DNA from 4 places in the Duganella sp. GW822-FHT06D06 genome. Region 4 is predicted to be linked to each of the others. Evidence: predicted binding sites of a transcription regulator. Region 4 holds the regulator's gene; each other region holds the start of a gene.
What was found. The regulator LexA, encoded in region 4, represses DNA repair genes until DNA is damaged. The targets are predictions, from matches to a motif close to ACTGTATNNNNATACAGT.
Positions count from the first base shown of each region.

Region 1: a site for LexA is predicted at 3,122-3,139, ahead of AC1RMD_RS05010 (PA0069 family radical SAM protein). Genes of this name have one in related genera too.
Region 2: a site for LexA is predicted at 2,209-2,226, ahead of AC1RMD_RS25075 (error-prone DNA polymerase). Genes of this name have one in related genera too.
Region 3: a site for LexA is predicted at 4,843-4,860, ahead of AC1RMD_RS16790 (DNA topoisomerase IV subunit B). Genes of this name have one in related genera too.

Region 1 covers NZ_JBXALQ010000002.1:384,127-391,376, reverse strand. Annotated here, with positions in the region: gene AC1RMD_RS05025 (Hsp70 family protein) at 1-501, opposite strand, end outside; gene AC1RMD_RS05020 (Hsp70 family protein) at 504-2,348, opposite strand; gene AC1RMD_RS05015 (DUF2760 domain-containing protein) at 2,345-2,923, opposite strand; gene AC1RMD_RS05010 (PA0069 family radical SAM protein) at 3,199-4,323, shown strand; gene AC1RMD_RS05005 (O-methyltransferase) at 4,315-4,998, opposite strand; gene AC1RMD_RS05000 (TetR/AcrR family transcriptional regulator) at 5,077-5,703, shown strand; gene AC1RMD_RS04995 (gamma-glutamylcyclotransferase) at 5,700-6,266, opposite strand; gene AC1RMD_RS04990 (LysR family transcriptional regulator) at 6,285-7,199, opposite strand.
Region 2 covers NZ_JBXALQ010000017.1:81,296-88,545, forward strand. Annotated here, with positions in the region: gene AC1RMD_RS25075 (error-prone DNA polymerase) at 1-2,200, opposite strand, end outside; gene AC1RMD_RS25080 (TonB-dependent receptor plug domain-containing protein) at 2,429-4,831, shown strand; gene AC1RMD_RS25085 (DUF2844 domain-containing protein) at 4,993-5,433, shown strand; gene AC1RMD_RS25090 (DUF3443 family protein) at 5,444-7,222, shown strand.
Region 3 covers NZ_JBXALQ010000008.1:152,514-159,763, reverse strand. Annotated here, with positions in the region: gene AC1RMD_RS16800 (hypothetical protein) at 1-214, shown strand, start outside; gene parC (DNA topoisomerase IV subunit A) at 296-2,806, opposite strand; gene AC1RMD_RS16790 (DNA topoisomerase IV subunit B) at 2,820-4,817, opposite strand; gene AC1RMD_RS16785 (hypothetical protein) at 5,032-5,343, shown strand; gene AC1RMD_RS16780 (hypothetical protein) at 5,340-5,720, shown strand; gene AC1RMD_RS16775 (TorF family putative porin) at 5,764-6,525, shown strand.
Region 4 covers NZ_JBXALQ010000028.1:15,906-23,155, reverse strand. Annotated here, with positions in the region: gene AC1RMD_RS29915 (replicative DNA helicase) at 1-154, opposite strand, end outside; gene rplI (50S ribosomal protein L9) at 276-728, opposite strand; gene rpsR (30S ribosomal protein S18) at 763-1,053, opposite strand; gene priB (primosomal replication protein N) at 1,069-1,374, opposite strand; gene rpsF (30S ribosomal protein S6) at 1,393-1,779, opposite strand; gene lexA (transcriptional repressor LexA) at 2,076-2,714, shown strand; gene AC1RMD_RS29885 (hypothetical protein) at 2,763-3,257, opposite strand; gene AC1RMD_RS29880 (cystathionine gamma-synthase family protein) at 3,317-4,561, opposite strand; gene purF (amidophosphoribosyltransferase) at 4,617-6,140, opposite strand; gene AC1RMD_RS29870 (CvpA family protein) at 6,180-6,668, opposite strand; gene AC1RMD_RS29865 (SPOR domain-containing protein) at 6,686-7,250, opposite strand, start outside.

The DNA of each region.
Region 1 (7,250 bases), on a different contig from region 4:
GTCAAAGGATGCGGGTATCGTCAGCACCAGCTGTTGGAGTTCCAGAGGATGCGCAGGGAAGCGGGCGTTCCACGCCGCCCGCACATGCGCCAGGTACGAGGCGCTGGCGGCGACCGGCGACACCTTGGCCACATCGGCCTCCGCGCCCCACGGCAGTATCGGTGCCATGCGGTCCACCTGGGGATGGGACAACCAGCTCTTGGCGCTGGCGACCAGGCGACCCGGCACCTGCGCGCCCAGCTTGCGCGCCAGGCGCCCGACCACTACCTGCGACAGGCCCGCGACATCGGCCGAGGACCACGGCAGTTGCAGGTCGCCGTCCGCCAGCTCACCCTGCGCTGGGTGATAGCGCAGCGAAGGCAGCAGCGCACCGGCGGCGACTTCGCCGGGCGCCACCAACTGCTCGATCTCGAACAGGCGGATCTGCGCGCTGCCCGGTTCCGAATAGGCCAGCACCGTGTTGGTGGTGCCGAGATCGATGCTGACGACGTATTGACTCATGCTCAGGCGGCGCGTACGTCGAACTCCACCTTCCAGCGCTGGCCGTCGTTGGATACTGCCTGCAGCTCCAGCGTGCCCGACTCGGTCGCCATTGCATGCAAGCGAACCTGCACCACGTCGCTGGTCTGGCGGCCTTCCGGCGACAGTGTCGCCTGAATCTCGTTCAACTCGATCAGCTCATCGGCGCTCCAGAAGTCCAGCAGGTCGCCGATCTGGTCCTGGCGGCGCACCGACGAACCGAAGAAGCGGAACTGCACCGGTTCACCGACCACCAGGCCGAACTCCTGGTTCGGCAGTTCGATCTCGTTGCCTTCCTCCATGCCGAACGGCGCCACGCACAGCGCCTGGATCGGCGGTTCCATGCCGGGGATAGCCGGCATCGACGATTCGATCGCCACGTAGTAGGAACGCGCCGTACCGCCGCGGATGCGCACACCGCTGCCGCGACGCACGTAGCTGTAGTAAGCCGCGCCGCGCGCCACCGCCAGGTCCAGGTCCGCGCCGCCCAGCATGCGGGCGGGCTCGGAGCCTTCCAGGTACAGCCAGTCGTTGATGGCGCCCATGATGCGCTGCGACAGCAACTCCGACTTGAACACGCCGCCGTTGAACAGCACCGCAGTCGGATGCAGGAAGGTCGCGTCGGCGGTTTGCTTGCCGACGTAGCCTTCCAGTTCGCTGGTCGCGCCCAGCTGGCGCGCCAGGAAGGCGGCCAGGTGGCGCGTGATGCCGGCGTCCTGCGCATACGGCAGGCCAAGCTGCGTCAGGCCTGCGCGCGTGCGCACCGCCGGACGCGCCGACGCCTCCACCTGCGGGAAGAAGCCGTCGAGAATAAAGGTGGTCACTTCGTCGCGCGTCAGTTCGGTGCGGATCGAACCGCCGATCAGTTTCGAGCCACGGCTCGGCACCACGATAGGCCAGGTATCGACGCTGGCGTCGGCCAGCAGTTTTTCCTTGGCGCTGCGGCAGCCGTAGGTCAGCGCGCGCATTTGCCAGGCGTCGAGCTGGGTGCCGTTGGCGGCCAGCTTGCGCGCCACCAGGTGCGCCAGCGCCAGGTCCATATTGTCGCCGCCGAGCAGAATGTGGTCGCCCACCGCGATGCGGTGCGGTTCCAGTACGCCGTCGCGTTCCAGTATGGCGATCAGCGAAAAGTCGCTGGTGCCGCCGCCCACGTCCACCACCAGGATGATGTCGCCCGGCTTGACTTCCTTGCGCCAGCGGCCTTCGCTGCCCTGGATCCAGCTGTACAGGGCCGCTTGCGGCTCTTCCAGCAAGGTCAGGTTGGTGTAGCCGGCGGCGCGTGCCGCATCGGCAGTCAGTTCGCGCGCGCCCGGGTCGAACGATGCGGGGATCGTCACCGTCACCGCCTGCTCGCCGAACGGGGCGTCAGGGTAGGCCTGCTCCCATGCCTTGCGCAGGTGCGTCAGGTAGCGGGTCGAGGCTTCCAGCGGCGAGACGCGCGACACTTCTTCCGGCGCGTCGTTCGGCAGCAGCGCGGAGCGGCGGTCGACACCCGGATGGCTCAACCAGCTCTTGGCGCTGGAGACCAGGCGGATAGGCGTGGTGGCGCCACGGCTGCGCGCCATCTCGCCGGCGACGGCGGTTTGTTCTTCCGGCGACTGCTGCCATGGCAGGCTCAATTCGCCCGGCGCCAGTTCGTCCGCATGCGGCAGATAGAGGAAGGACGGCAGCAACGGCAGCTCTTCCACCGTGCCCGGTGCGGTCAGCTGCGGAATGGCCAGCACGCCGTGCTGGGTTTTCTCGCCGTCGCTGGCGCCCAGGTCCACATAGGACAGCGCGCTGTGCGTGGTGCCAAGGTCGATGCCGATGGCGTAGCGTGGGTCGCTCATAATTCCACCTCCGCCGGCGCCAGGATGGCCGCGTCGTGTGCTTCGGCCAGTTTCGGCAGGCGCACGTTGGTGGCGCGCCAGCCGCGATGGCTCAAGGCGCCGCGGAACGGCGCGCTGCCGACCACGTTGCCGGTCAGGCGCACGGCGCTGGCGTCGAAGCCTTCTTCCAGCACCACGCGGCTGCCTTCTGCCTCGCTGCGCACCGCTTCGATGGTGAAGTGCTCGCGCAGCACTTTGCTGCAGCCTTCATGCACCACGCGCGCGGCGGCGCCGATGTCGGCGTCGGAATAGGCGCTCAGGTTTTCCTGGGTGAAGTCGATCAGGCGCGCTTCGCGCTGGAACAGACTCAGAAGCTGCAAGGCGGCGTCCGGCGTGGCGACGCGCAGCGTCTGCGCAGGTGCAGGCGTTGGGGCGGGTGCTGGCGCAGCCACGGGCGCGGCGGCCGGCTGCGGCGCGTCGTCGATGCGGGTCAGGCGGGCGGCGTAGTCGGCGTCGGACAGGGCGCGGAAAAACGCGCCGATGGCGATGGAAATCCTGCTAAAAAAAGACGGCAATGGTTGAGTCGAATTGTTCATATTGTTTGCTCGTATCGGGTGAGCCGGGACGCCGCATCGGCGGCATCCTGGCGAGGTGTGGGTTGGGGGCGCGCGTGGCGCGGGGAAATTCCGTCCCCCGGAACCCAGCATGATACCAGCTTGGCCACTTGGTTCCCAAGAAGGCAAGCATGCACCTTTGATATTTCGCTTGATATCGTCATTTTAAGCGCATAGAATACTGTATATGTATACAGTAGTTTGGTGACGCCATGTCTTACGATGAAACCCACGATGAAAATAATCAAGAGCATGTGATGCTGCTTCCGCAGTCGCTGAAGGCGCAAAAAGGCCGTGGCGCGGTGTCGAACCTGCAGGGCCGGTTCGAGGTCCACGCCCGCGAGGCCTATGACGACGGCTGGGAACGCGAAGAGGAAGAGGCCGCACCCTGGAAAACTCAAGTCACGGACGAGCTCTGCAAGTCCATCCTCAGCCGCAACGCTTCGCCGGACTTGCCGTTCAGCGTCTCGCTCAATCCCTACCGGGGTTGCGAACACGGCTGCATTTATTGTTTCGCGCGGCCCACGCACAGCTATCTCGGCCTGTCGCCCGGCATGGACTTCGAGAGCAAGATCTTCGCCAAGATCAACGCGCCGGAAGTGTTGCGGCGCGAGCTGGCCAAGGCCGGCTATGAACCGGCCTCGATCGCGCTCGGCGTCAATACGGACGCCTACCAGCCCTGCGAGCGCGAACGCAAGCTGACCCGCCGCGTGCTGGAGGTGCTGCAGGAATGCCAGCACCCGGTCGGCCTGATCACCAAGTCCTCGCTGATCGAGCGCGACATCGACATCCTGTCGGCGATGGCGGCCCGGCAGCAGGCCGGCGTCGCCATCACGCTGACCACGCTGGACCCGGCCATCGCGCGCACGCTGGAGCCGCGCGCGGCAGCACCGGCGCGCCGCCTGCGCACGATACGCACGCTGACCGACGCCGGCATTCCGGTCGCGGTCAGTGTGGCGCCCATCATCCCCTTCGTCACCGAGCCCGATCTGGAGCGTATCCTGGAGGCGGTGAAGGAGGCCGGCGCCGTCAGCGCCCACTACACGGTGCTGCGGCTGCCATGGGAAGTGGCGCCGCTGTTCCATCAGTGGCTGCAAGCGCATTTCCCGGAGCGGGCCCGGCGCGTGATGAACCGCGTGCGTGAAATGCGCGGCGGCAAAGACTACGACAGCAACTTCGGCGCCCGCATGAAAGGCGAGGGCGTGTGGGCCGAGCTGATACGCCAGCGCTTCAAGATCGCCACCGAACGCCTCGGACTGACCGGGCGCGGCAGCCGCTTTCACAACATGGACGTCTCGCAGTTCACGCGTCCGCTGGTGGTGCCGCCGCTGGGCGCGCGGGCCAAGGCGGCGGCCGACGCCGGCCAGCTGGACTTATTTTGAGGAGGCCGCCACGCCGATGTTGACGGAGAGTTCGACATCTGCCGCGAACGGCAGGGACATGAACCCGGACGCAGACGAGCGCACCAGCGCCACGTAGTCCGGATTCATGTCGGCATTGTCCGCGATGACGAGCGCGCCCGGGCGCAGCCGGCTGCGCACCAGGCCGAGGATCTCGGGATACAGCGCCTTGGCGCCGTCGAGCAGCAGCAGGTCGACCTGCTCCGGCAGATCGTTTGCCAGCGTTTCCAGCGCATCGCCGGCGCGGATGTCCACCAGGTCGAGCAGGCCGCCTTGCGCCAGATGGTCGCGCGCCCGCCCCACCTTGGTCGGCTCGAACTCGCTGGTGATCAGATGGCCACCGCCGTTGTCGCGCAGGGCTGCCGCCAGGTACAAGGTCGAGATGCCGAACGACGTGCCGAACTCGACGATATTGCGGGCACGGCAGCTGCGCGCCAGCATGTACAGCAACTCGCCGGTCTGGCGCGACACCGGCAGCGGCACATCCTTCAGCCGATGGTAGAGGTTGAGGTATTCGGTCTTGCTGCGCATCAGGCGTTCGCGCTCGTCCTTGGACAGTTCGGCGACGGCCGGAATCGCGGCGATCTGGACGGCGTCGGCTTCGGCAAACAGGCGGTCGAGCAGCGACGCCACGGGATGATTGGTCAGGGTTGTCATGGTGATTCCTTTCGAATGAAGAGTGGATATAATATGAAGAATCCTTCATGTTTCATATTCGCATTCGGAACCGCCCCTATGACAGACCCCGCAAAAGCCCCAATCTCCTCGCGCAGGAAGCCCAAACAGGCGCGCTCGGCCGACCTGGTATCGGCCATTCTTGAAGCGGCTATTCAGGTTTTGGCGAAGGAGGGCGTGCGCCGCTTCACCACCACGCGGGTGGCGGAGCGTGCCGGCGTGAGCGTGGGATCGGTGTACCAGTACTTTCCGAACAAGGCGTCGATCCTGTTCAGGTTGCAGGCGGATGAGTGGCGGGAAACCACCGAGATGCTGGTCAACATCCTGCAAGACACGCAGAAGCCGCCGCTGGAGCGGCTGCGCATTCTGGTTCACGCCTTCCTGCGCTCGGAATGCGACGAGGCCGAGATCCGCACCGCGCTGAACGATGCCGCCCCGTTCTATCGCGACACACCCGAAGCACATGAGACGCGCTCGGCGGCCGACCGCATCATCGAGGTCTTCATGCACGAAGTTCTGCCTACAGCGACAGACAGTGTGCGCACTTTGGCGGGCGATCTGGTCATGACGACCTTCAGTTCAGTCGGCAAACAGTTCTCGGAAACACCGCGCACCGAGCAAGAAATACACACCTATTCGGAAGCGCTGGCCGACATGCTGTGCGCCTATCTCGCCGGCCTGAACTAGTTCTTCAGCGCGGCCAGATGACGTTCGATCTCGAACACATGCTGGTCATGGCGGCCCAGTTCGCGCAACGCGCTGGCCAGATGGTTGAGGTAGTCGCTGTTCGGCCCGCTGGGCCCGGCGGAGCGGGCGATGTGCTGCGCGATCTCCTGCTCGGAGGCGGCGCCGAGGAAGGCCGTGTTGTCCGGCGTGGCGATGTAGACCAGGCCTTCAACGCTGTCGCCGTCTTCAAACGCGATGGCGATTGCCAGCCGCAGGTAGCCGTTCTTCTCGCGATGGTCCAGGTGAGCGAACACTTCCGGCGTCACCAGGTAGGCCATGCCATGGCACACCGCACCGGGCTCTTCGATGATGGTCACGACCCGGCCCGGCGCGTCCGGCGTGCCGCGATGGTCGTGCGAGCCTTGCCAGAAACGCCGCGTCCAGTTGGCGATGCTGGCCGGACGGCGTTCAAGGTAGGGGAAGTCGGCCTTGTAAATCAGTGAGCCGTAGCCGAACAGCCAAACGCTGTGGTGGCCGTCGAACTGGTCCATCTTCTGATTGATGGCGATGGTGTCTGCTGTCATGCGTCAATTATAAAACGTTCAGCCCTGCGGCACATTCCACTGATGCGCTGCTGCAAATTCCTGCAGGAAAGCGACGAAGCTCTCGGCCGCCGGGGACAGCGCCCGCGCGTTGCGGGTGTAGACGAAGAAGCGCCGCGTCAGCGCCGGCGATTCCAGCGGCCGCATCTGCAAGCCGTACAGCTGCACCATCTTTTCCGCATACGGCAGGCACACCGTGATGCCCAGCCGCGCATGCACCATGGCCAGCGCGGTGGTCATGAAGGTCACCTCGTTGTACGGACTCAGCGACTGTTCGCGAAACGAGGCGTGCATGTCGCGCAACAGCCGCTCGGTGAACTGGCCTTGCAGCGAGATCAGCGGATATTCGTTCACATCGGCCCAGGTGATGCGCTTGCGCTGTTCCAGCGGATGGCCGGGCGGATACACCACCACGAACGGCATCTCAAACAGTGGCTGCGCTTCGATCTCGGCGGTGGTATCGCGGTCCGGGCCGATGCCGAAGTCGGCCTCGCCGCTGAACACCCGCGCCGACACCATCTCGACCGGGCTGTCGGCCAGCCACACCTGCACGTCTGGATAGCGCGCCTTGTAGGCCGCGATCACCTCCGGCATCAGCGTGCAGGACAGCATCTGCGGCGCCGCCACCCGCACCGAGCCTTGCTTGAGCGCCTTGCGGTTGGCGATGTCGGCCATGGCGCGGTCCAGGTCTTGCAGCATCTTTTCGAACAGCGGCGTCAGCTCGCGGCCGATCTCCGATAGCTGCGCTTTACGCGTGGTACGCTCGACGACGCGCACCCCCAGCATCTGCTCCAGCTCCTTGATCTGGCCGCTGAGCGCCGATTGGGTCACATTGAGATGCTCCGCGGCCAGCGTAAAGCTGCCGGTCTTGGCGAGCGCCACCAGGGCGCGCATCTGGCGCAAACTAGGATTCATCGGGAAATCTGATAAGTGGGATGGAAAATATCGTTTGTATGATATCTGAAA
Region 2 (7,250 bases), on a different contig from region 4:
AAATGGCGGCCGCGAACGCTTCGTCGTAGCCGCGCTCGCGCATGCCGTCCATGATGCGCTGCTGGTATTTGTCGACCCCGCCCTTGCGCTTCCATGCGGCCATCGCCCGCCGCAGCTGGTCGGCCTCGCCCTCGGTGAAGCCGGCGGCGATGACGGCGATCTGCATCACCTGCTCCTGGAAGATCGGCACGCCCAAGGTGCGGCCCAGCGCTTCCTCCAGCCGCGGCGGGAAGTGGACGTCCTCGCGCCGCATGCGCCGTTGCAGATAGGGATGGACCATGCCGCCCTGGATCGGTCCCGGCCGCACCAGCGCGACCTCGATCACCAGGTCGTAAAACACCCTTGGCCGCAGGCGCGGCAGCATGCTCATCTGCGCCCGCGATTCGATCTGGAACACGCCGATGGTGTCGGCCTCGCACATCATGTCGTAGGTGGCCGGGTCCTCGACGGGAATGTCCTGCATGCGGAACGGCGCGCCGCGCTGCGCGCCCACCAGCGCCAGCGCGCGCCGCAGCGCGGTCAGCATGCCCAGCGCCAGCACGTCCACCTTCATCAGGCCCAGCTCTTCAAGATCGTCCTTGTCCCACTGGATCACGCAGCGCCCTTCCATGGTCGCCGCCTCGATCGGCACCAGCCGCGACAGCTTTTCGTGCGAGATGACGAAGCCGCCGGGATGCTGCGACAGGTGACGCGGGAAGCCCAGCAAGGTCACCGCCAACGCGGCCCATTGCTGCGCCAGTTGCGATTCCGGGTCCAGCCCGCACTCGGCGAGCCGGCCCAGCAGGTCGTTGCGGCCGTCGAACCAGTGGTGCGCCTTGGCCACCTTCTCGACGATGGCCAGGTCCACGCCCAGCGCCTTGCCGCTGTCGCGCAGCGCGCTCTTGGGCCGATAGCTGATGACGACGGCCGCCAGCGCGGCCCGGTCCGCGCCGTATTTCTTGTAGATGTACTGGATCACTTCCTCGCGCCGCTGGTGTTCGAAGTCGACGTCGATGTCGGGCGGCTCGTCGCGCTCGCGCGAGATAAAACGCCCGGTCAGCATATTGCTGCGCTCGGGATCGACCTCGGTCACGCCGAGGCAATAGCAGACCACCGAGTTGGCCGCCGAGCCGCGCCCCTGGCACAGGATGTCCTGCGAACGGGCAAAGCGGACGATGTCGTAGACCGTCAGGAAATAAGGCTCGTATTTCAGCTCGCGGATCAGCGCCAGCTCCTTCTCGATCTGCCCGCACACCTTGTCGGACACGCCGGCCGGAAAGCGCCGCTGCGCGCCGGCATACACTTCCTGCCGCAGATAGCTGCCCGGCGTGTGGCCCGGCGGCACCAGCTCATGCGGATATTCGTAGCGCAGCTGGCTCAGGTTGAAGCAGCACTGCCGCATGATGTTCAACGTTTCCGCCAGCGCCTGCGGCGGATACAGGTTCGCCAGCCGCAGCCGCGAACGCAGGTGCTGCTCGGCGTTCTGCGCCAGCGCGTAGCCGCACTCGGCCACCGGCTTGCCGACCCGCACCGCGCACAAGGTGTCCAGCAAGGGCTTGCGCGAACGCACATGCATGCAGACATGTCCCAGCGCCACCACCGGCATGCCATGCTGCAGCGCCACCTCGTCGATGCTGAGGCGGTGCGCCTCGTCCAGCGCGCGCTGCAACAGGTTCAGGCCCATCCAGCTACGGCCGGGAAACGTCACCTCCATCCACGCCGCCTGCGCGTGCAGGCGGTCGACGTCGTCCGGCTGGAACGCCGGGTAATGCGGCAGCAGGATCATCAGGCAGCCGGGCAAGCCTTTCAAGTGGGCATAGGCCGGCGGCGGCGCGGCCAGGTCGGTCGGCGTGAGCAGGTAGCTGCCCTTGGCGACCCGGTTGCGCCCTATCGTGATGAGTTCGCAGAGATTGCCGTAGCCCTCGCGGTCCTGCGCCAGCGCGATCAGCGACAGGGCCGGGCTGCCGTCGGGATGCTTCAGATGGAAATGGCTGCCGATCAGCAGCGGCAGGCCGGCCTCCCTGGCCTGGGCGTGAGCGCGCACTACGCCGGCCAGCGAGCATTCGTCGGTGATGGCCAGCGCGGCGTAGTCCAGCTGCACGGCGCGCGCGACCAGCTCCTCGGCGCTGGAGGCGCCTTGCAGGAAGGAGAAATTGGTCAGGCAGAACAGCTCGGCATAGGCCGGCAAGCCCTGCATGGTCGGGGTAATGACAGACGCCATGATTTTACGCTGTGTTTTTATACAGCATAGTACACCCTGCGCCGCTTGCTACCAGATAGATGAAGCAATAATTGACTAAAACTATGGCACTACGTAGCACTACGTAGTGCCGACACCACTCTGGCGCAGCAAAACAACAGTAAATAAAGTTTGGATGCAAAATTATCAAAAAAGTCATGCCCTGATGAGCTATTTGACTAGAATCAGTTTTTTCACGGGAGAGAAAACTTGTTCGCCAACACACCATTACGTCATGCAGTACTGCTCAGCCTTTACGGCGCAGCCGCCCTCAGCCTCGCACCATCCGCTTTCGCGCAGACCGCGCAGGAAGCCAAACCAGACACCCCGCTGCAATCGGTCAGCATCGTCGGCTCACGCCGCGCGACCACTTCGTCCACCGACACCGTGGTGCCGGTCGATATCATTCCGATGAGCAAGTCCACCGAACAAGGCGGCCAGTTCGACCTGGCGCAAACGCTGACTTACATCTCGCCATCGTTCAATTCGACCCGCCAGAGCGGCTCCGACGGCGCCGATCTGGTCGACTCCGCCGCGCTGCGCGGCCTCGGCTCCGACCAGACCCTGGTGCTGGTCAACGGCAAGCGCCGCCACACCACCGCGCTGGTCAACCTGTTCGGCGCCCGCAACCGCGGCAACACCGGCACCGACATGAACACCATCCCGCTGCTGGCGATCAAGGACGTGCAGGTGCTGCGCGACGGCGCCGCCGCCCAGTACGGCTCGGACGCCATCGCCGGCGTGATCGACATCGGCCTGAAGAAAAGCAAGGGTTGCGAAGCCATCGCCGGCTTCAGCGAATACTCCAAGCGCGACGGCAAGAACTACATGACCTCGGCCTACTGCGGCTTTGAGATCGGCAACGGCGGCACGCTCGGCATCACCGGCGAATACCTGGACCGCGGCCGTTCCAACCGCGCCGAAGCCGACAATCCGCGCATCATCGGCGACACCAAGACCAAGAACCAGACCATCTACCTGAACGGCGACCTGCCGACCACCGGCGCCGGCAAGCTGTACTTCACCGCCGGCGGCCAGACCCGCAACGCCTCCAGCGCCGCCTTCGCGCGCGGCGGCATCGGTTCCGACGACATCCCGAGCCGCAACTCGGCGGCCATGTACCCGAACGGCTTCGTGCCGTTCATCAACGCCGACATCGACGACCAGTACGCCATCGTCGGCCATCGCAACACGGTGGGCGACTGGAACCTGGATGTGTCGCAGACCTATGGCTACAACAAGATGCGCTACAACATCAGCCATACGATCAACGCCTCGATCGCCAACAAGGACTTGCTGGCCGGCGGCAAGGGCATCAGCCCGGACCGCTTCGACGCGGGCGGCTTCTCGTTCCAGCAGCTGACCACCAACCTCGACCTGAACCACTACTACGACGGCCTGGTCGGTGACGGCCTGAACGTCGCCTTCGGCGGCGAGTACCGCAGCGAGTCCTACAAGATCTTCGCCGGCGAACCCGGTTCGTACAACGACGTCGACGGCATCGGCTTCGGCGGCAACGCCGGCAGCCAGGGCTTCCCCGGCTTCCAGCCGGCCGACCAGGTCAACGCCAAGCGCCACAGCACCGCCGCCTACCTCGACCTGGAAGCGGACCTGAGCCGCACCGTCAAGCTGCAAGGCGCGCTGCGCTACGAGAAGTTCAGCGACTTCGGCTCCACCGTCACCGGCAAGCTGGCCGGCAGCGTGCGCGTGGCCGACAGCGTGCTGCTGCGCGGTTCGGGCAGCACCGGCTTCCGCGCACCGTCGCTGCAACAAGTTTATTTCTCGTCGACCTTCACCGACTTCATCGGCGGCGTCGCCACCGACGTGGTGCTGGCGCCGAACGGCGGCACCGTCGCCAACGCGGCCGGCATCCCGAAACTGAAGGAAGAAAAGTCGACCAGCTTCACGCTGGGCACCACCTGGACGCCGAACGCCGCCGTCTCGGTGACCGCCGACCTGTACAACATCAAGATCAAGGACCGCATCGTGCTGTCGGGCCGCTTCAACGCCGACACCTATCCTGACCTGGCCGAGCGCCTGGCCAAGCTGGGCGTGGGCGAAGCGCAGTTCTTCGTCAACTCGGTCGACACCAAGACCCAGGGCCTGGACCTGACCGCGTCGCACAAGACCAACTTCGGCTCCAACAAGCTGACCACCTTCCTGGCGCTCAACGTCAGCAAGACGGAAGTGACCGGCATCCACGCGCCGGCTTCGCTGAAAGGCTTCGAGGACGTGCTGCTGTCGGAGAAGGAACGCCTGTACATCGAGCAAGGCGCGCCGCGCTCCAAGGCCACGCTGGGCTTCGACTACGTGACCGGCCCGTGGGAAAGCGACCTGAAGATCATCCACTTCGGTCCGCAGACCCTGGGCACCTTCGACGGTACGGCCGGCGGCGTGCCCAACCAGCACTACGAGTCGAAGACCTCGGCCGACCTGAGCTTCACCTACAGCATCAACAAGAACATGAAGTTCACCTTCGGCGGCAACAACATCTTCAACGTCAAGCCGACGTCGCAGAACGTCGACCAGACCGACAACGGTTTCAAGTATGAAAGCGTGCAGTTCGGTTTGAACGGCGCTTCGTACTTCGGCCGCCTGTACGTCAAGTTCTAAGCTCACTGTCCTTTGCATCGACGGCGCCTGCGGGCGCCGTTTTTCGTTGGCCGCAATCGTAACGTTTGCTTACATATCGCTAACGCTATCCAACCCGCTGTCGTTCTACACTGCCTACATCTCAGGCACAGGAGCGTTTCATGCGCCGCGCATTCTTACTCATGTTGGTCCTCTCCCTGCTGCAAGGCGCGCTGGCCTATGCCGCGCTGGGCAGCGCCCCGTCCAATTTCGGCACCACGCCGGTCAGGCAGGGCGCGCGCAGCCTCGCGGCGGCCAACGCCGACAGCACGGCGGTCTACACCGTCAGCCAGAGCACGCTCGACAGCGGCACCGTCGTGCGCGAATATGTGAACACGCAGGGCACGGTGTTCGCCGTCAGCTGGAGCGGCCCGGCCCTGCCCGATCTGCGCACCCTGCTGGGCGACAAGTTCGCGGTGCTGACCAGCACTGCCGGCAAGCGCCCCAAGGCGGGACACTCGCAGCTGGCGGTCGAGCAATCGGACCTGGTGATCGTCTCCGGCGGCCATATGCGCGCCTATGCCGGCCATGCGTGGATACCGAGCGCGCTGCCGGCGGGCTTCGATACTTCCACCATCGAATAGGGAGTCGCGCATGGTCCGCTTCCTCCCCATCGACCGGCTGCTGCATCGCGCCGGCGCGGCCTTGCCGGCCGCGTCCGGTTCGACCTGGTTCCTCTACCTCGCCAGCCTGACGCTCGCACTGATACTCGGCGGCTGCGGCGGCGGTGGCGGCGACAGCACCGCCGCGACCACCAGCACGACCCAGGCCGTCGCCGCCGTCACGCCGGTGGTCAGCATCAGCGCCACGCCGACCGCCGCCACCGTCGGCCAGGTCGTCACGCTGAGCTGGAGCGTCAGCAATCCCGGCGCGACCGGCTGCACCGCCTCGGGCGCGTGGAGCGGCGCGCTGGACAACAGCGGCTCGCAAACCGTCACGGCCGGTGCGGCCGGCACCGCCTTCTACACCGTCACCTGCAGCGGCGTCAGCAAGACCACCAGCGTCGTCGTCAGCACGCCGCCGCCCTCGCCCACCGTCAACCTGACGCTGGCGCCGGCCAGCATCAGCACCGCGCAGACTTCGGTGCTGAGCTGGTCGTCGGCCAACGCCGGCAGTTGCACCGCCAGCGGCGCCTGGAGCGGCGCCAGGGCCAGCTCGGGCTCGATCAGCATCGCGCCCAATGCGGCGGGCAACTTTGTCTACACCCTGTCCTGCACCGGCGACGGCGGCAACGTCAACGCCAGCGCCGCGCTCAGCGTGACTGCGCCACTGAGCAACAGCACCGCCATCGTGGTCGACAGCGGCCCCACCGGCATTAACGGCGCGATCAATATTCCGTACGTCAGCGTGACGGTGTGCCAGCCCGGCACCAGCACCTGCCAGACCATCGACCACGTGCTGCTCGACACCGGCTCCTACGGCCTGCGCCTGCTGGCGCCGCTCGACGCGGCGCTGAACCTGCCGACCGTGAAAACGCCGTCCGGCGCCGACGCCGGCGCATGCGCCAAGTTCATCAGCGGCTACACCTGGGGCGCGGTGCGCCAGGCCGACGTCAAGCTGGCGGACGAAAAGGCGGCCGGCATTTCGATCCAGGTGATCGCCGACAGAGGCGCCAACTACGCCGCCATCCCGTCCAGTTGCAGCAGCGCCGGCAACAACCTCGGCACGCTGGCGGCGTTGGGCGCCAAGGGCGTGCTCGGCGTCGGCCTGTTCAAGCAGGACTGCGGCGACAGCTGCGCCAGGTCGGCGGTCAGCGGCGCCTACTACGCCTGCACCAGCAACGGCTGTACCGCCAGCAGCATGGCGCTGGCGGCGCAGGTCAGCAATCCGGTGGCTTCGTTCGCGGTCAACAACAACGGCGTGCTGGTGGTGCTGCCCAGCGTCGGCACGGCCGGCCTGACCTCGGTCAGCGGCACGTTGATCTTCGGCGTCAACACCCAGGGCAACAACAGCATCGCCGGCGAGACGCTGTACAAGACCAACAGCAGCGGCGACTTCAGCACCACTTACAAAGGCAAGACCTACGGCGCCAGCTTCATCGACAGCGGCTCCAACGGCTACTTCTTCAGCGACAGCACGATACGCACGTGCTCGGGAGGGGATTTCTATTGCCCGGCTGCGACGCTCGCGCTCAGCGCCACCAACGCGGCCGCCGACGGCAGCGCCAGCGGCGTGGTCAACTTCAACGTCGCCAACCTGGTGCAACTAGCGTCGACCATCTCGGCGGCGCAAGTCGGCGGCACAGTGGGCAGCAGCACCAGTGCGGGCAATTACTTTGATTGGGGATTGCCCTTCTTCTACGGCCGCCGCGTGTTCGTCGTATTTGAAGGAGGCGCCGCCAACGGCAAGACCGGGCCGCTGTGGGCCTATTAGGATCGCACAACGCCCGCCGTTGCCGGCA
Region 3 (7,250 bases), on a different contig from region 4:
CGATCCTGAGGACAAGGCCAAGGCAGAAGCCAAGGGCGACAAAGCGGTCGCCAAGGCTGAAGAAAAAGTCGGCAAAAAAGACGTGAAAGCCGACGCCAAGGCCATCAAGGAAACCGTTGACGCGACCGCCGACAAAGCCATCGCCGCCAACAAGACCGACGCTGTCAAAGCCAAATCGGCCGCCGACGTCAAAGCCGCCGCTGCCAAGCACTAATTAGCAGCGCATAAAAAAACCGCCGGCACCGAATGCGATCTTGATCGCGTTCGGGCCGGCGGTTTTTTTCGTCTGCGTGTTTTAGACGATAGGCGTCAGCGAGGTTGGCTTGATCTTGGTCGCCAGCGCCTTGCCTTTGCGGGCGCGCTTGCCGAAGTGGACCGCCAGCGCCGAGGCGGACAGGCGTTCTTCCTGCGGCTTGCCGCCACGCCCGATGCCGGCGACGATCACGCCTTTCTGGCTGATGGGCTTGGCCGCGATCAGGGTTTCCTTGTCGTCCAATTCCATCAGGATCACGCCGCGGCCGCCGTTGGTCAGCACCTTCATCTCGTCCATGCCGAACACCAGCACGCGCGCATTGGCCGACAATACGGCCACCGCGCTGGCGCTGTCGGCCACCACCGCCGGCGGCAGCGGCACGTCGCCGTCTTCCAGGGTGATGAAGGCCTTGCCGCCCTTGATGCGGCTGACCATGTCGCCCGCTTTGGCGACGAAGCCGAAACCGGCGCTGGTCGCCAGCAGCAGTTGCGTGCTGCCGGTGCCGGCGAAGTAGTGCTGGATGCGGGCGCCGGTCGCCAGGTCGATCAGGGTGGTGATCGGCACGCCGTCGCCGCGCGCGTTCGGCAGCGCCGCCACCGGCACCGAATAGATCTTGCCGTTGCTGCCGAAGGCCAGCAGGTTGTCCACCGTGCGGCACTCGAAGGCGCCGTACAGCGTGTCGCCGGCCTTGAAGGTGAACTGCGCGGCGTCGTGGCCGATGCCGGTGCGCGCGCGTATCCAGCCTTTTTCCGAAATGATGACGGTGACCGGTTCGTCCACCACCTTCTGTTCGACCACGGCTTTCTGCGCTTCTTCGATCAGGGTGCGGCGGGCGTCGCCATAGGTCTTGGCGTCGGCGTCGATTTCCTTGATGATGGCGCGCTTCATCGACGATGGGTTGTCGAGCAGGTCTTGCAGCAGGCCTTTTTCCTTGCGCAGTTCGGCCAGCTCTTGCTGGATCTTGATCGCTTCCAGGCGGGCCAGTTGGCGCAGGCGGATTTCCAGGATGTCTTCGGCCTGGATCTCCGACAGGCGGAAGCGCTCCATCAGCGCCGCTTTCGGTTCGTCCGAATTGCGGATGATGTGGATCACTTCATCGATGTTCAGCAGGATGGTCTCGCGGCCTTCCAGGATGTGGATGCGCGAGTCGACCTTGCCCAGCTTGTACTGCGTGCGGCGGGTGACGGTGGCGAAGCGGAATTCGACCCATTCCTGCAGGATGTCGGTCAGGCCCTTCTGGCGCGGACGGCCATCGCCGCCTATCATCACCAGGTTGATCGAGGCCGACGATTCGAGCGAGGTATGCGCCAGCAGCAGCAGCATGAACTCGGTCTGGTCCTGGTTCTTCGACTTCGGTTCGAACACCAGGCGCACCGGCGCGGCGCGGCCCGATTCGTCGCGGATGGTGTCGAGCGAATTGAGGATCAGCGATTTGAGCGCCATCTGTTCCGGCGACAGCGCCTTCTTGCCCATCTTGATCTTCGGGTTGGTCAGCTCTTCGATCTCTTCCAGCACCTTCTGCGACGAGGTGCCCGGCGGCAGTTCGGTGACCACCGCCTGCCACTGGCCGCGCGCCAGCTCTTCGATCTTCCAGCGGGCGCGCACTTTCATGCTGCCACGGCCGCTCGCGTACATGTCGCTGATCTGCGACGGCGGGGTGATGATCTGGCCGCCGCCCGGGAAGTCCGGGCCCGGGATCATGGCCATCAATTCGGCGTGGCTGATCTTCGGATTGCGGATCATGGCGACGGCCGCTTGCGCCACTTCGGTCAGGTTGTGCGACGGGATTTCCGTCGCCAGGCCGACCGCGATGCCGGAGGCGCCGTTCAACAGCACCATCGGCAGGCGGGCCGGCAGCAGGCACGGTTCTTCGGTCGAGCCGTCGTAGTTGGCCTGGAATTCCACGGTGCCGAGGTTGATCTCGTCGAGCAGCACCTTGGCGATCGGCGTCAACCGGGCTTCGGTGTATCGCATCGCCGCGGCGCCGTCGCCGTCGCGCGAGCCGAAGTTACCCTGGCCGTCGACCAGCGGGTAGCGCAGCGAGAAGTCCTGCGCCATGCGCACCATGGCGTCGTACACGGATTGGTCGCCGTGCGGGTGCAGCTTGCCCAGCACGTCGCCGACCACGGTCGCGGACTTGCGCGGCTTGGCGGTGCTGTTCAGGCCCATTTCGTTCATCGCGTACAGGATGCGGCGCTGCACCGGCTTCTGGCCGTCGCACACGTCCGGCAGCGCGCGGCCCTTGACCACCGAGATCGCGTAGTCGAGGTAGGCGCGTTCGGCGAAGGTCGACAGGGTCAGCGTGTCGCCGCCGTCGCCGTCGTCGCCGCCGCCCGGCGGGCCGTCGTTGCCGCCGCCATTGCCGTCATTGCCGCCGTTGCCGCCGCCGCCGTCCGGCGGCGCGGCGCTGACGTCGTCGCGCACGGCCTCGTCGCCGGCCGCTTGCGCGGACGCAGGCGCAGGCGAGGGCGCAGGTGCCGCAGGTGCCACAGGTTGAGCCACCGCCGCCGCTTCCGGCGCCGGTTCGTCAAAGAGATTTGCTTGATGAGTCATAGTCGGTGAGTAATTAGATGTCTGCTTCGGCTTCGTTGCCATGTTCTTCGATCCAGGCGCGGCGCGCGGCCGCTTCGCCTTTGCCCATCAGCATATTGAAGCGGGCCGACGATTCGCCGTGCGCGTAGGCGCCCAGCGACACCGGCAGCAGCCGGCGGGTGTCCGGGTTCATGGTGGTTTCCCACAGCTGTTCGGCGTTCATCTCGCCCAGGCCTTTGAAGCGCGAGATCGACCAGGCGCCTTCCTTCAGGCCGTCCTTGCGCAGCTTGTCCTCGATCGCCACCAGTTCGCCGGCGTCGAGCGCGTACAGCTTCTGGATCGGCTTCTTGCCGCGCGCCGGCGCGTCGACGCGGTACAGCGGCGGCCGGGCGATGCAGATGTTGCCGTTGGCGATCAGGCCGGGGAAGTGCTTGAAGAACAGCGTCAATAACAAGACCTGGATGTGCGAGCCGTCGACGTCCGCATCGGACAGGATGCAGATCTTGCCGTAACGCAGGCCGGAGAGGTCCGGCATGCTGTCGGCGCTGTGCGGATCGACGCCGATCGCCACCGAGATGTCGTGGATCTCGTTGTTGGCGAACAGGCGGTCACGATCGGTCTCCCAGGAGTTGAGCACCTTGCCGCGCAGCGGCAGGATGGCCTGGAATTCCTTGTCGCGGCCCATCTTGGCCGAACCGCCCGCCGAGTCGCCCTCGACCAGGAACAGTTCGGTGCGGGCGACGTCGCTCGATTCGCAGTCGGTCAGCTTGCCCGGCAAAACGGCCACGCCGGACGATTTCTTCTTCTCGACCTTTTGCAGCGAGCGCAGACGCGATTGCGCCTGCTTGATGACCAGTTCGGCCAGCTTCTTGCCGTAGTCGACGTGGTGGTTCAGCCACAGCTCCAGCGCCGGCTTCGAATAGGTCGAGACCAGGCGCACGGCGTCGCGGGAGTTCAGGCGTTCCTTGATCTGGCCCTGGAACTGCGGGTCCAGCACTTTTGCGGACAACACGAACGAGACGCGCGCGAACACGTCTTCCGGCAGCAGCTTGACGCCTTTCGGCAGCAGCGAGTGCATCTCGACGAAGCTCTTCACCGCGCCGTACAAGCCGTCGCGCAGGCCCGATTCGTGGGTGCCGCCGTTCGGCGTGGGGATCAGGTTGACGTAGGATTCGCGCACCACGGCGCCCTGTTCGGTCCATGCCACCACCCAGGCCGCGCCTTCGCCCTCGGCGAAGCCTTCGGCGTCCGGGCCGGCGAACTGCGCGCCTTCGAACAGCGGGATCAGGGTCTCGCCGTCGGTCGCTTGCGCCAGCGCTTCGGTCAGGTAGCCGCGCAGGCCGTCGTTGTACTGCCAGACCTGCGATTCGCCGGTCTTGGCGTTGGTCAGCGTGACGGTGACGCCCGGCAGCAGCACGGCCTTGGAGCGCAACAGGCGTTGCAACTCGGTCTGCGAGATGGCGGGGGAGTCGAAATATTTGGCGTCCGGCCAGGCGGTGACGCGGGTGCCGGACTTCTTGCCGTCGCGCGGGGCGACCGCGGAGGACAGCGGCTCGACCACGTCGCCGTGCTCGAAGGCCAGCTTGTGCAGGCCGGTGCCGTCGGGCTCCTTGCGCCAGACGGTGATCTCCAGGCGCTTGGACAGCGCGTTGGTGACCGACACGCCGACGCCGTGCAAACCGCCGGAAAACGCATAGGCGCCGCCCGAACCCTTGTCGAACTTGCCGCCCGCGTGCAGGCGGGTGAACACGATTTCCACCGTCGGCACGCCCTCTTCGGGGTGCAGGCCGACCGGGATGCCGCGGCCGTCGTCTTCGACGGTGATGCTGCCGTCGGCGTTCTGCGTGACGATGATATTTTTGCAATGGCCGCCCAGCGCCTCGTCCGAGGCATTGTCGATCACCTCCTGGATGATGTGCAGCGGATTCTCGGTGCGGGTGTACATACCCGGGCGTTGCTTGACGGGTTCCAGGCCCTTGAGGACCCGGATGGATGCTTCGCTGTAGTCGGAAACTGGTTTTTTAGTGGCCATACGTGATCAAGCTTGTAATTTCGATACTGGGTTTATGTACAGTTTTATGCGGACGTTTGCGTATTCTATCCTCAACCGGGCGTAATCGCGGCAAAAAAACGGCGCGGGCCAATTTATACACGATGTTTACAACCCCGGCCCGCCTTTTTAGACCGTTTTTACGGCGCCATCGATAAGCTGTTTTGTATCGCAACGATCAATCCAGAGGTTCGATATGCATGCTTTCTTCCATACCAGGGCGGCCCAGACCCAGCACAGGGCGCGGCCTTCCCGGCCGCGCGCCTGCCTGATGCAGCTGACCGTCGACAGCGACGCCGTCACCGCGCTGCGGGCGCTGGTGATGCGCACCTGCGGCGACGCCATGGAGTTCATGCGGGTCGAAGCCTGCGACCACGGCGCCCGCGTCAAGGTCTGGCTGTGCGTGTCGCGCGCGCTGGCCATGCAGGTGATGGAGGCGGTGATGCGGGCCTTGCCGGGCGCCGAATTCGGCCGCCTGACGCCGCTGGCGACGCGGGGCGCGGCATGATCGTCGCCGTCGCCAACCAGCACGGCGGCGCCGGCGGCGCGGCGGTGCTGGTCGATACCGAGGGCCGCGACAGCGCCGAGAGCCGCGCCGCGCTGGCCGCCGCGCGGCTGGCGGTGGTGCCGCTGAAGCCGGCCCAGGCCGACTTGTCGACCCGCTACCAGCTGATCGCCCGTTTGAACGCCGCGCGCATGTTCAATCCCGGACTGCGCGTGCTGTTTGTGCTGGTCGGCGGCGCCGACGAGCCCACCGACGCCGAGCGCGCCGCGGTGCGCGCCTATGTGGCGCAGGTGATGTCGGCCTCGCTGGCCAGCACAGTTATCCACGGACCGGCGCCGGCCGATATGGACGCCCTGTACCGCGAAGTTTTTACCGTTTGATGTTTTTACCACTTGATCTAACCACCAACAGAAAGACCGCATCATGAAGAAATTGATACTCGCCGCAGCCGTCGTCGCTGCTTTCACGGGCACGCACGCTTACGCCGAGGATGCAGCGCCGGCCGCCAAGCCGGATAATGAAACCAGTTTCAACGCCGCGCTGGTCAGCGACTACCGCTATCGCGGCATTTCGCAGACGCGCCTGAAACCGGCCCTGCAAGGCGGCTTGGACTACACCAACAACCCGACCGGTTTCTACGCCGGCGCCTGGCTGTCGACCATCAAATGGACCAAGGACGCCGGCGGCAGCGGCGACATCGAGTTGGATATCTACGCCGGCAAACGCGGCCAGGTCACGCCCGACCTGTCCTACGACGTCGGCGTGCTGACCTATGTCTATCCGTCGAACGGCCTGGCGCACGTCAGCGGCTTCGTCAACGCCAACACCACCGAGGTGTATGGCCAACTGGGTTATGGCCCGGCTTATATCAAGTATTCGCACGCGGTGACCAATCTGTTTGGTTTCGTCGACAGCAAGAACAGCGGCTATGTGGACCTGGGCGCCAACATCGACGCGGGCGAGGGCTACACCGTCAACCTGCACGCCGGCCACCAGAATATCAAGCACAACGGCGCGGCCAGCTATAGTGACTGGAAGATCGGCGCCACCAGGGACTTCGGCGTGGTGACCGGCGCGCTGGCGGTGATCGGCACCAACGCCGGCAAAACCGCCTACGCTTCGCCGGCCAACGGCAAGTTCCTGGGCAAGACCGCGCTACAGCTGACCATCAGCAAAGTGTTCTGATCGGGCGAGTGTCCGGTCATCGGAGGGGCGGCGCTTTGCGCGCGTCCCTTTTTTTCTGCCCGGGCAGTAGGCATGTACAGGGCGGGTGCTGTTTTTTCGGCTTTTACTAAAACCCGATAACCAGTACTACCTGCCGCTAACCATCGATATTTCGTGCGACCCCACGCTATTTTCGGAACTAAAAACGACTAACCACCTCTAACGAATACAGGCCAAAAAATATAGCGGCGTTTAGCATTCAGCACGGCATTTTTAGTAAGTGATAGCGCGCTGTAGTGCAGGTCAGTAGTGGTTAGCAGCGCTTAGTAAAAACCGATTTTTAGGGAGCCCCCACCATGTCCAGGTATAGCCTCCAATTCCCGATCCGCGTACCTGACGATGTGCTCGTCGAGCTGGGTGAATTCACAGGTAATTTTTGGTCGGATTCCTTGGCCCAGGAGCCCTTCGTCATCGAGGCAATTCGCAACTACATCAAACCCGCGCCGCCGGCCCCGCAGCAGCCAGCGGCGGCGTCCGAGGCGGGATACCAATGGAAGCAGGTCTTCCTTCCCGAGGGCACAAGGCTGCGCGCCAGCTTCGGTAACCAGCCCTATTTCGCCACGGTGGCGGGGGCGGAAATCAAATATGACGGGCACTCGGTATCACCGTCCTGCTTTGCCAACCTGCACGGCAGCGGCAACCGCAATGCCTGGAAAGCGGTCTGGCTGCGCCTGCCCGGTAGCGAA
Region 4 (7,250 bases):
CGTAGCGGTAAAAGTCTTCGGCATGCATCATATCCGCAATGCGGTCGAACGCCGCATTATCGCGCAGCAGGCCGCCGATGACGGACTGTTCTGCTTCGATGGAATGCGGCGGGACGCGGAGTGAATCTACTTGCGGATCGGAGGGGGCGTTCATGGCGCGAATTATACCTGCTTGCATGGGCCGTATTACAAATTTATGACGAGAAAAAAGCCGGGCAAGCCCGGCTTTTTCAATGTGTTGCAACACTTACCAGACGTTTCCGCCCAGAAAAGTATTAGGCAGCTTCGCCTACGACGGCAACGGTCACTTCCACCACCACGTCGGTGTGCAGAGCGACGCTGACCGGGTGCTCGCCAACGGTCTTCAGCGGACCGGTAGGCATGCGCACGGCAGCTTTTTCAACTGCGAAACCAGCTTTGGTCAGCGCTTCAGCGATGTCGAAGTTGGTGACGGAGCCGAACAGACGGCCGTCAACACCAGCTTTTTGCGAAACGTTCACGGTCATGCCGCTCAGTTTCTCGCCTTGGGCTTGAGCGGCGGCCAGCTTTTCAGCAGCAGCTTTTTCCAGTTCGGCGCGCTTGACTTCGAATTCAGCAACGGCGGACGCGGTAGCGCGGCGGGCCATTTTTTGCGGAATCAGGAAGTTACGTGCGTAACCGTCTTTAACTTTAACGACTTCACCCAGGTTGCCCAGGTTGACGACTTTTTCTAACAGAATGATTTGCATAGTTCTTCTCCAGGATCTTATCTAGACGACGCGATTAAGCGTGGTGCAGATCGGTGTAAGGCAGCAGCGCGAGGTAGCGAGCGCGCTTGATTGCGGTGTCAACTTGACGCTGGTAGTGCGCCTTGGTACCGGTCAGACGTGCTGGCATGATTTTGCCGTTTTCCTGGACGAAGTCTTTCAGGGTGTCGACGTCTTTGTAGTCAACTTGTTCTACGTTTGCGGCGGTGAAGCGGCAGAATTTCTTACGCTTGAACAAAGGATTCTGTTGCTTGCGCTTTTCTTTCAGCTTGAGCTTGTTTTTGTCGAACTTTTTACCGAATGCCATTTTAGGCTCCTGTATCTAAATTGAGCTGTCTGGGACAGCACTAAAATCAATGATGTGAAACACCAGGCTTTTGCTATTGCGATTCTTCTTGTTCAGGAAACCGGTGAACTGATACATGCCTGCCAGTGGCGCCTGACTGAAGCGGCCTGAAATCTCGCCCGCGGCAACCGCGGAAATTTCAAACTCGCTCAATCGGGCGATGCCTGCTTCGACTTGCTGCGAGCGGTGCTGGAGTACAGCACTGACGATCGGCATGCCGGCCGGGGTATAGCGCAAGGCGTCCCGTTCGGCGATCAAAGCAATAAACTGGAGCTGATTCAGCTCGGTTCCCGGGAACAATTAGGCCGCAGGAGCAGCAGCGACTGCTGGGGCTTCGGTGCGATGCGATTTCGCTGCATCTTCACGTTGTACCGACTTCATCATCGGCGAAGGAGCGGTTTCCGCTTTCTTCATCTTGACGGTCAGGTGACGCAGCACGGCATCATTGAATTTGAAGGCGGTTTCCAGCTCGACCAGGGTCTCGTTGTCGCATTCGATGTTCAGGCAGATGTAGTGTGCTTTAGCCAGTTTCTGGATCGAGTAAGCCATCTGACGACGGCCCCAATCTTCAACACGGTGCACGGCGCCGCCGCGGGTGGTGACCGAGGCTTTGTAACGCTCGATCATGGCGGGCACTTGCTCGCTCTGGTCCGGATGGACGATAAATACTATTTCATAGTGACGCATGCAAACTCCCTTAAGGACTGTGAATATAGCCCACCCTGGCGTCAAGACAGGTGTGGGAAGAGGTAAGCCCGCGACTATAGCAGCTTTGCCGCCAAAAGACCAGCCCCTGACCGGGGTCAAGTCTGACATTCGGACACGAGCTCTGCCGTAGCATTTATTACGGCAGAGCTCGTGTCCGAATGTCAGACTTGACCCCGGCATGAAATTATTTCGTGCTAAGCAACAAATTCCCTTGCATTTCGCTTCACACTGTACAAAAATACAGACTGTCTATATACACAGGCCTAAAGCACTCTATGATCAAGCTCACCGCAAGACAGGAACAAATTCTCAATCTGATCAAGGATGCCATCGAAAACACCGGCTTCCCGCCGACCCGCGCCGAAATCGCCAACGAACTGGGCTTCAAGTCCGCCAACGCGGCCGAGGAGCATTTGCAGGCGCTGGCGCGCAAGGGCGCGATCGAGATCGCCGCCGGCACGTCGCGCGGCATCCGCCTGCTGGGCGTGCACGCCGAACCGGCCGCTTCCAAGGTGCCGCTGTCGCTGATGATGTCGCTGCCGCTGATCGGCCGCGTGGCCGCCGGCTCGCCCATGCTGGCGCAGGAAAACCTGGAGACCAGCTACAGCGTCGATCCGGCCATGTTCTCTTCCCGCCCCGACTACCTGCTGAAGGTGCGCGGCGAATCGATGCGCGACGCCGGCATCATGGATGGCGATCTGCTGGCAGTGAAAAAGGTGGACAGCGCCAAGAACGGCCAGATCGTCGTGGCCCGCATCGGCAACGACGTCACCGTCAAGCGCTACCGCAAGACCGGCTCGCTCGTCGAACTGCTGCCGGAAAACCCGGACTTCAAGATCATCAAGGTCGATCCCGAAGCCGACGAGTTCGCGCTGGAAGGCCTGGCGGTCGGCCTGATGCGCAGCTGGCACTAAGGATTACCCCGGCGGCGCTGGCGGCGGGGTAATCCCCCCCCCAGGCGCCTAGCGCTTGCCCGCCGTCTCCGGCTGGCGCGACAGGTCGCGCGCGCTCAAGGCGATGTCGCCGCGCCGGCCTCCCCATGCAGCCTGCGCCAGCGTGACCGCGTCCGCCTGGCGTTTGGCCTCGTCGGCCACCCGCACGAACACCTCGCTCATCAAGGTCTGCGCGGCGTCCATTTCATCATCGGTCATCAGGTCGGCCAGGTCGGGCGGGATGCTCTTGCCGACCGGGAGCGCGGCATTGTAGTTCGCAAGGAAGCGGTCGTAGCAGCTGCGCCACGCGGCCAGCGCCTGCGTCACCGCAGCACCGCCGGCCAGGGCCGGGCGCATCGGCATATTGGGAGCCTGGCAGTTGAAGCGGGCCAGCGCGATGTCGGCGCCGTCGTAGCGGCTGGTGTAGTACTCGATCTCGGCCTGCCGCGCCAGACGGCGGGCCTGCTCGTCGGCGCAGGCGCTACTCGACAGCACGGTCAAGGCTAGTACCCATGCTGCTTTCATAACGCCTCCTCCCGCTTAGCAAAATTGAAAGCTTAGATTATCACAACTCGGCGCGATGCTCAGCAAGCTTCCAGTGCGCAGCTGAAATCGTCCAACAGATCGTCGGTATCCTCGATGCCGACCGACACCCGTATCAGCGATTCCGCGATGCCCATCGACGCCCGGCGTTCCGCGCCCATCTCGAAGAAGATGGTGTGCGCCACCGGGATGATCAAGGTGCGCGTGTCGCCCAGGTTGGAGGCCGGAATCGCCAGCTTCAGGCGGTTCAGGAAGTCGAAGCAGTCGATGCCGTCCTTCAGCTCAAAGCTCAGCAGCGAGCCGCAGCTGCGGAACAGTTCGCTGGAGATGGCGTGCTGCGGGTGCGACGCCAGGCCCGGGTAGTAGACCGCGGCCACGCGCTCGTCCGCCTCCAGCAGCCTGGCCAGCGCCAGCGCATTGGCGCTGGTGCGCTCCATGCGCAGCGCCAGCGTCTCGGCGCCGACGGCGATGTGGTGCGCCGCTTCCGGCGCCAGCGAGGCGCCGAAGTCGCGCAAGCCCTTGGCGCGGATCTGCGCCAGCCCCCATTGCAGCGGCGCGGCCTTCTTGTAGTTCTCGTAGATATTCGGGAAGCGGGTCCAGTCGTAGGCGCCGGTGTCGGTCAGGCTGCCGCCCAGCGCGTTGCCGTGGCCGCCGATCGACTTGGTCAGCGCGTTGACCACCAGCCCGGCGCCGACCGACTTCGGACGGAACAGATAAGGCGTGGTCATCGTGTTGTCGACGATGTAGAGGATGCCGCGCTGCCGGCACAGCTCGCCGATGCGTTTGAGGTCGGCCACTTGCGTGCGCGGATTGGCGATGGTCTCGACGAACACCACGCGGGTCTGCGCGGTGATGGCGGCGGCCACGTTGGCGACGTCGGTGGCGTCGACGAACGACACCGCCAAGCCCTGCGCCATGGTGGTCTGCCACAGGCTGTTGGTGTTACCGAACAGGAAAGCCGACGACACCACATGGTCGCCCGCGCGCAGCAGCGACTGGAACACGGCGCCGATCGCGCCCATGCCGGTGGCGAAGCAGATCGTGCCGACGCCCTGCTCCATCTGGTTGACCTTGTCCTCCAGCGCGGAGATGGTCGGGTTGCCCTGGCGGCCGTAGCGGAAGCCCGGCTCCTTGCCCTGGAACACAGACGCCAGCTGGCGCGCGTCGGCGTAGCCGAAGGCGACCGATGTGTGGATGGGCTTGTGCAGCGAACCGTGCTCGATGCCCTTCTGGCGATCGTTGTGCAGGATGGTGGTGGTGAAGCCGTAGTTTTTCTTGTCGTTCATGTTCAAGCAGTCAAAAAAAAAGCCCGGTGCGGACTCATCCGCACCGGGCGCGACATCAGCCTTCGGCGGTCGCGAGATTCAGATTCAGTTGCGAGCGTCCGGCATCCTCGGGGCCGGCGGCCTTGGGATGGTGACGCGCGTATTCCAGCTTGTCCAGGTAGTCCTTGGAGATGTCGCCGGTGACGTAGACGCCGTCGAAGCACGATGCCTCGAAGTTCTTCAGCGCCGGGTTGACGTCGGAGATGGCGCGCTTCAACGCGTCGATATCCTGGTACACCAGGTGGTCGGCGGTGATCTCGCGGCAGACTTCCTCGGTGCTGCGGCCGTAGGCGATCAGCTCGTCGCGGGTAGGCATGTCGATGCCGTACACGTTGGGGAAGATCACCGGTGGCGCCGCCGAAGCGAAGATCACCTTCTTGGCGCCGGCTTCGCGCGCCATCTGCACGATCTCGCGGCTGGTGGTGCCGCGCACGATGGAGTCGTCCACCAGCAACACGACCTTGTCCTTGAACTCGGAAGCGATGGCGTTCAGCTTCTGGCGCACCGACTTCTTGCGCGCGGCCTGGCCCGGCATGATGAAGGTGCGGCCGATGTAGCGGTTCTTGATGAAGCCTTCGCGGTATTCCACGTTCAACGCCAGCGCCAGCTGGATCGCGGCCGGACGCGACGAATCCGGAATCGGCATGACGACGTCGATCTCGCCGTCCTTGAACTCGCGCTTGATCTTCTCGGCCAGGTACTCGCCCATTTTCAGGCGGGTGGCGTACACGGAGGCGCCGTCGATGACGGAATCCGGACGCGCCAGGTAGACGAACTCGAACACGCAAGGGTTGAGCGACGGATTGTCGGCGCACTGGCGCGAATGCAGCTGCTTGTCGGCGTCGATGAAGACCGCCTCGCCCGGCGCGATGTCGCGCACGAAGCGGAAGCCCATGCCTTCCAGCGCCACCGACTCGGAGGCAATCAGGTACTCGGCGCCCAGCTCGGTTTCGTTGATGCCCAGGCACAGCGGACGGATGCCGAACGGATCGCGGAAGGCCAGCAGGCCGACGCCGGCGATCTGCGCCACGGCGGCGTAGCCGCCGCGCACGCGGCGATGCAGCACGGTCACGGCTTCAAAAATCGTGTCGGCGTCGATCGAGATACCGGTGGTGGCTTTCTGGATCTCGTGGGCCAGCACGTTCAGCAACACTTCCGAATCGGAATCGGTGTTGATGTGGCGGCGGTCGTTCTGGAACATTTCTTTTTTGAGCTGTTCCCAGTTGGTCAGGTTGCCGTTGTGCGCCAGGGTGATGCCGAACGGGGCGTTGACGTAGAACGGTTGCGCTTCTTCCTCGCTCGACGAGCCGGCGGTTGGATAGCGGCAGTGACCGATGCCGGAATTGCCTTGCAGCGTACGCATGTTACGGGTACGGAAAACGTCACGAACCAGGCCGTTGGCCTTGTGCATGGCGAACATGCTGCTGTGATTGGTCGCGATACCTGCCGCATCCTGGCCGCGGTGCTGCAGCAGCAGCAATGCGTCATACAGCAGTTGGTTGACAGGTTGATGAGAAACGACGCCGACGATGCCACACATGATGTTGCTCCTGGACTGGGTGCTACTGATTTAAAGAATTCAAAAATTCACATGCTGCGCCATGGCAGCGGGAAGCAAGGCTTTCACCGTATGCGCTCCGGTCTCCGCGAACGGACTCAATAGCGCATCCTTCCAGAATGCTTGTTGCGGTATCGAGGTCATCCCACACAGGATGACACCGGCCAGCACAATTACAAGGCCGCGACCGAAGCCGAACACCATGCCCAGCGCGCGGTCAACCAGGCTGAGGCCGCCTGCATCGAGCAAGGCGCCCAGCGCCATGGCCAACAGGCCCGTCAAAATCTTCACACCGATAAACAGTGCAATAAAGGCAAGAATCAGCCGCAGCACCTCGCCCGGCACCACCGGCGGCAGCATAGGCGCCAGCACGGCGGCGTAGGCGTTGGCGACCACGAAGGCCACCACCCAGCCCGCCAGCGACAACACTTCCTTCACCAGGCCGCGCATCATGCTGATGACGACCGACGCGGCCAACACAAAAATCACCAGGTAATCGAATATCGTCACGTCGGGCGCCCGCTCGGTCAGACGGTTTCGAGACGGCCGCTCAGGCCCATGGCGCTCAGCTTGGCCCGCACTTTTTCGGCCTCTTCCTTGTTGGTGAACGGCCCCACGCGCACGCGGGTGATGTCACCGGACGGCGTCTTTTGCGTGAAGGAGCTGATGCCCGCCTTTTTCAATTTGTCGCGCAGCTCGTCGACCTTGCCCTGGTCGCTCAGCGCGGCCACTTGCAGCACGAATTTCTGGCCGGTTTCGGCAGCGGCGGCGGCCGGCTTGGCGGCGCCCTTGCCTTCCAGGATGGCCAAGGCGCGGGCGTCTTCCGACGTCGCCGCCGGCTTGGCGCTGTCGGCCGGCTTGGCGGCCTTGGCTTCGGCCAGCTTGCGCTCGGCTTCCGCCTTGGCCTTGGCTTCGGCTTTCACTTCGGCCTGCTTGCGTTCGATTTCCAGCTTGTAGTCGGCGTCCTGGCGGGCCTTGGCTTCGTTGTCGGCCTTGAGTCTGGCGATGGATTCCGCCTCGGCCTTGGCCTTGGCCTTGGCTTCGGCCTTCAGTTCGGCGTCGCGCTTGGCGCTATCGACCTTGACCGGCGCC